One region of the Shewanella sp. MF08487 genome, then DNA from elsewhere that is predicted to be linked to it. Evidence: predicted binding sites of a transcription regulator. Region 1 holds the regulator's gene; the other holds the start of a gene.
The links. Region 1 encodes sigma-54, which starts transcription at its own class of promoters, with help from an activator protein. Its sites were predicted from a motif close to GTTGGCACGNNNNTNGNNT; they were not measured.
Positions count from the first base shown of each region.

Region 2: ACRN9H_RS02055 (flagellar hook-length control protein FliK) is a predicted target of sigma-54. The motif match lies at 1,112-1,130, and genes of this name have one in related genera.

Region 1 covers NZ_JBOZPB010000030.1:31,967-35,123, forward strand. The annotation lists gene lptB (LPS export ABC transporter ATP-binding protein) at 1-444, shown strand, start outside; gene ACRN9H_RS17410 (RNA polymerase factor sigma-54) at 552-2,030, shown strand; gene hpf (ribosome hibernation promoting factor) at 2,059-2,346, shown strand; gene ptsN (PTS IIA-like nitrogen regulatory protein PtsN) at 2,349-2,792, shown strand; gene rapZ (RNase adapter RapZ) at 2,789-3,157, shown strand, end outside.
Region 2 covers NZ_JBOZPB010000002.1:150,314-153,470, forward strand. The annotation lists gene fliI (flagellar protein export ATPase FliI) at 1-501, shown strand, start outside; gene fliJ (flagellar export protein FliJ) at 531-977, shown strand; gene ACRN9H_RS02055 (flagellar hook-length control protein FliK) at 1,223-2,605, shown strand; gene fliL (flagellar basal body-associated protein FliL) at 2,707-3,157, shown strand, end outside.

The DNA of each region.
Region 1 (3,157 bases):
GTACATGACAACATTATGGCTGTACTACAAACTCGCAAAGAATTAACGAAAGAACAAAGAGATGAAGAATTAGAACATCTGCTTGAAGAGTTCCATATCACCCATATACGTGACAGCCAAGGTATGTCGTTGTCTGGTGGCGAGCGTCGCCGTGTAGAAATTGCACGGGCTTTAGCAGCTAATCCTAAGTTCATTTTACTTGATGAACCTTTTGCTGGCGTCGATCCGATTTCAGTTATCGACATCAAGAAAATTATTGAGCAGCTTAAAAGTCGTGGCCTTGGTGTACTAATTACCGACCACAATGTTCGCGAGACATTAGATGTGTGTGAACATGCCTATATTGTCAGTCACGGAAACCTAATCGCAGAAGGAACTCCGGCAGAGATCTTAGACAATCAGCAGGTTAGGGCTGTGTACTTAGGTGAACAATTCAGGCTATAGTTAACCAAAGGGAGTCGATGGTCGTTAATTATACCACCATCCGGCTCGACTCAAGAGGGTAATCAGCGACCCCATCTAACAATAATAACTTAGGGATCTGCGGTAACATGAAAGCGTCACTCCAGCTCAAACTGGGTCAACAGTTAACCATGACGCCACAATTACAGCAGGCAATTCGTCTGTTGCAACTATCGTCATTAGAACTGCAGCAAGAGATCCAGCAAGCCTTAGATTCTAATCCCCTTCTCGAGCTGGAAGAGGATCAATTCGACGCAACTAAAGACCCTGTAAACCAAACGCTATCGGATACCGATTTCAGTGAATCCGTCGCTCCGCCACCAGAAAAAGACAGCTCTACCGTCGACACCGCAGAATCTTTAACTCAAGAATCCATGCCGGACGATCTTCCCATGGACACGACTTGGGATGAAGTATTTACCGCGTCACCTAACTCAGGTCCAGGTGGGAGTCGCGAAGACGATATGCCCTTTCAAGGTGAGACTAGCGACGGTTTATATGAGCACTTAGAATGGCAAAAAAATCTCACCCCCTTTTCTGAAACCGATTTAGCCATTGCGACCGCCATTATCGAAGCAATAAACGATCAAGGTTATCTCACTCAAAGCACTGAAGAAATTCTGGAAGCTATAGGTAACCCAGAGGTCGAACTTGACGAAGTCGAAGCCGTGCTTAAACGTATTCAACATTTCGACCCAATAGGTGTTGCCGCCAGAGATTTAAGCGAATGCCTGCTGATCCAACTGTCACACTTTGCGCCCGATACGCCCCATCTTGATAACGCCCGCATGCTGATTAAAGATCATTTAGATCTCATTGCGGCACGTGACTTTAGATTATTGATGCGTAAGACTAAGCTCAAAGAAGATGAGTTAAGAGACGGCATAACGCTCATCCAAACTCTTAATCCTCGCCCGGGTTTATTGATTACCCCCAACGAGGACGAATATGTTATTCCCGATGTATCAGTGTCAAAGAAAAATGGCCGCTGGGTCGTTGAACTTAACCCTGATAACATGCCTAAAATCAATGTAAATCAACATTATGCCTCTATGGCGCGCAGCTCTAAAAACCAAGCCGACAGCCAATTTATTCGTGGGCATCTGCAAGAGGCTAAATGGTTTATTAAAAGTTTAGAAAGTCGCAACGATACCCTGCTGAAAGTGGCGAACTGTATTGTCCAATACCAACAAGGCTTCTTTGAATATGGTGAAGAAGCGATGAAACCTATGGTACTTAACGATATTGCCGAAGCAGTCGAGATGCATGAGTCCACCATCTCGCGGGTGACCACCCAAAAATACATGCATACCCCAAAGGGGCTTTTTGAACTAAAATACTTCTTCTCTAGCCATGTTGGTACGGATGATGGTGGTGAATGTTCATCAACGGCAATCAGAGCCTTTATTAAAAAACTGGTTGCAGCAGAAAATCAGAAAAAACCATTAAGTGACAGTAAGATGGCACAACTTCTGGCAGAACAGGGAATAAATGTAGCACGCAGAACCATTGCGAAATATCGAGAAGCCATGCTTATTCCCCCTTCTAATCAGCGTAAGAGTTTATAACCTACAGTGAATATCGGAGGACGTTTCTATGCACATACACCTAGTTGGGCACCATATTGAAATTACCGAATCGTTACGCGCATATGTAGAAGAAAAGTTTTCAAAACTTGAACGCCATTTCGAACAGATCAATAATGTGCACGTTGTGCTCAATGTTGAGAAAATAAAACAAATTGCTGAAGCGAGGATAAACCTCATCGGTGGTGAAGTATTTGCTACTGCCGAGCATACTGATATGTATGCAGCTATAGACGCCCTGATAGACAAACTTGATCGTCAGGTTATTAAACACAAAGAGAAGTTAACAAAACACTAATAATGGAACTTTGTAGCATACTGCGGCCGGAGTGCACGACCTGCGCCACTCCGGGCAGCAAAAAAAAAGTACTGGAACTCATCAGCGACCTAGTCGCTGCCCAGTACCCGACCCTCTCATCTCAAGAGATATTCGAAAGCCTAGTGGCGCGCGAAAAGGTGGGGAGCACAGGTATAGGTAACGGTATCGCCATTCCACATGGTCGATTAGCCGATATAGATAAGCCCATTGCCGTACTTATTAAGTGCGAAGAGCCAATTGCATTTGATGCTATTGATAAGCAACCGGTTGATATTTTATTTGCATTACTGGTGCCTGCTGACCAATGTCAGCAGCACTTAAGCACCTTGTCTTGCATGGCCGAAAAACTGAGTGATAAGCAAATATTGAAACAATTACGCAAGACACATGATGAAGCAGAACTCTATCAGGTAATCACGGGATGAAACTGGTCATAGTGTCAGGCCGCTCAGGTTCAGGTAAATCCGTCGCCCTTAGAGTACTCGAAGATCTCGGCTATTATTGCGTTGATAATCTTCCGCTACCGCTAATCGGTGCGTTACTTGATCAGCTTAAAGGCAGTAACGATCTCGTCGCCATCAGTGTCGACGTACGTAACCTGCCTGAGCAAGATAAAATATTGACTAAACAGCTCGAAAGTCTGCCACCAGGCACAGAACTAACGAGTTTCTTTCTTAACTCTAGCGATAAAGTTTTGCTCAAGCGTTACAGCGAAACCCGTCGCCTTCATCCTTTATCCAAGAGCCAAGTTTCATTGCAAGAAGCAATAAAACAAGAAGGTAAACTGCTC
Region 2 (3,157 bases), on a different contig from region 1:
CCTGCCACGAAAGGTTATCCGCCGTCAGTGTTTGCTAAGCTGCCGCGTTTAGTTGAGCGCGCCGGAAACGGTGGCCCTGGCCAAGGTTCAATTACGGCATTTTATACTGTGCTGACCGAAGGTGACGATCAACAGGATCCCATTGCCGATGCTTCTCGCGCAATTCTCGACGGTCATATTGTATTATCACGTTCACTTGCCGATTCCGGCCATTATCCCGCAATAGATATTGAAGCGTCCATTAGCCGAGTCGCGCCTATGGTCATTTCCAATGAGCATTTGGAAGCGATGCGCCGCGTTAAACAAACCTATTCTTTGTATCAGCAAAATCGAGATTTGATTTCCATTGGGGCTTACGCTCAAGGTAGCGATCCCCGCATCGATAATGCGATACGATTACAGCCGGCAATGAATGCTTTTTTGCGACAAACCATGCGCGATGCATTCAGTTTTGCCGATAGCCAACTCATGCTCGGGCAACTTGCCGCGCAATGTAAATAATGGCTAGCTTGAACTAATTGAGGTGAATTATGGCTAACGCCGATCCGTTGTTGTTAGTGTTAAAGTTAGCCAATGATGCCGAAGAACAAGCGGCCTTGTTGCTTAAATCAGCGCAGTTAGAGTGTCAAAAACGCCTGAATCAACTGAGTGCACTCAATAACTACCGCTTAGACTACATGAAACAAATGCAGTCCCAGCAAGGGCAGGCGATTAGCGCTAATCACTATCACCAATTTCATCGTTTTATTCGACAGATTGACGATGCTATTATTCAGCAAAATCGTGTCGTTGCCGATGGGGAAATGCAAAAGGAATATAGACAACAGCATTGGTTAGAAAAACAGAAAAAACGTAAAGCGGTGGAATTACTATTAGCCAGTAAAGAGAAAAAGCGCCAAGTTGTTGAGCAAAAACGCGAACAAAAAATGACTGATGAATTTGCTTCTCAACAGTTTTTCCGTCGTCATCAGCGCTAGGCTTATTTTACGCTTGCTCATTCAGTGAGTGCTAACTCTGGTTTTGAGCCAAGCTGTTGTTTATATCAGGCTATAAACTTACACTTCGAATGAATTGTCTCCAATCATACGATATGCACCGTAAACGTTAACGCTTTGGCATCTTATTTGCTTGGGTCTATGCCATACCTCTGCAATCGCAGCGATAAATTGACGTTTCTACCTAGCTGTTTTCAGTGAAGCATGGGTAATGTTTGGGAGTGCTTATGCAACAAATGACCAATATCCTGTTGAGTAAAACAGGAAATGCTGCGGCCAACTCCGCGAAGATATCTTCACAAGAGTCTAATAATGAAGACTTTTCATCTACACTCTCTTCCGTTACTGCTAACTCGAACGCTGTTTTGTCATCTAAAAAAACATCGGTCAATCTAGATGAGTCTTCGCAGATTACATCTCAAGATAAATCCCTAGATGAAGATAAATTAACGGATAGTGACGATGTTAGCCTCATCTTTGCTCAAATCGGTATGGCAAATGACATGAAGAAAACGGCAGCAGAGGGAGATGTGTTGCCGTTAGCGTTTTTGAACACTGAAGGTGAAGGTGCAATAATTGATGTTGAAACGGTAATTTCTGATGATCAAAATATTAATGAGTCACTGGCGTTATCAGCAGATCCTTCATTGATATCACCATTAGGCACCAATGCGCTTGCTGATACCCAGAATATAAGTGATGTAATCGATGACTCGATGATATTAAGCAATGAATATACGAAAAACCAGTCAGTGGCAACAAATATCAATAGTGCTATTGATAAGTCTCAAGACAATCTGATTAATCAAGTCACTATCGCAAAACCAATGGCTAATGACTCGGCACTTACTGGTCTCAAATCCGCTAATAGCACTACATCGGCAAATACTTTTGAGTTTGATACCTTAGGTTCTCCCGTTGCATCTGAGGTATCCAAAACGGAGACAGGACCAAAAAAATCTCTTGATGCGGATATGAATACTGATGCAGCGGCAAATTTATTACTTAAAGATGCTAAATTGATTGTTGCTATGGAGACTCCACGAGACGGCAACTCCATGGACGATGACAGTGCTTTCTCAGATCTTAAGCCTACATCATCAACCCAGGGATTATCACTTTCGCAGTTGAGCCGTCAAGAAACTGTGCCGGTACAATTGTCCTTACGCCAAGGTGTTGAACAGCAGAATCAAATGCAAGAGATGATTCAACGGTTTTCACCCGTCATGAGACAGCAGTTGATTACTATGGTAAGCCAAGGTATTCAACACGCCGAGATCCGACTCGATCCGCCAGAATTAGGCCATATGCTGGTGAAAATACAAGTACATGGCGATCAAACCCAAGTGCAGTTTCATGTAACTCAGTCACAAACTCGCGATTTGGTTGAACAAGCCATGCCAAGACTACGTGAATTATTACAAGAACAAGGTATGCAATTAGCTGACAGTCATGTTTTCCAAGGGGACCAAGGCCAACGTCGAGAAGGTGGTTTTGGCGATGGAGAAGGTTCAAATCATGCTGATGTGGATGAAATCTCAGCAGAAGAACTTAATTTAGTGTTAAATCAAACCACGAGTATAAATTCAGGTATAGATTATTACGCTTAAGCAGGTAACCTATAGCGATGACTCGCACTAATAATGTAGTTACGTTTTGATAAAGATAGTAAAACGTAATACGTTTTCGCCTAAATTGAAGAGAATAGTGAATGCCTAAGGAAGAATCGTTAGAGCTGGAAAGCACTGAAAAATCGAAAAGCAAGAAAAAACTCTTTATCGTAGGCGCGGGACTTGTTGTTCTGTTGATTATCGCTGCCGTATTATGGTTTTTTCTAGGAAGCAGTTCAGAAGATGTGGCCATTCCCGCAGAGGGTGCTGTACAAACAGAAGTGCCAAGTGGGGCAGGGGTTGCCGCTTATGTTCCTATGCCACGTCCCTTTTTATTCAATCTTCCCGGTTCAGATAGAGCCCGCTTAGTTGAGATTAAGGTTCAACTTATGGTACGCGGAACTGAAGATGAAGTGCTGACACAAAAACACATTCCGTTAATTGAAGATGCACTGTTGACTACGTTTAGTAGTTCCAACGTTCAGAGGCTCAGTACGCAAGCGGGTAAAGATGAATTACGCCAGCTAGCACTTTTGAGTGTGCAAAATACCC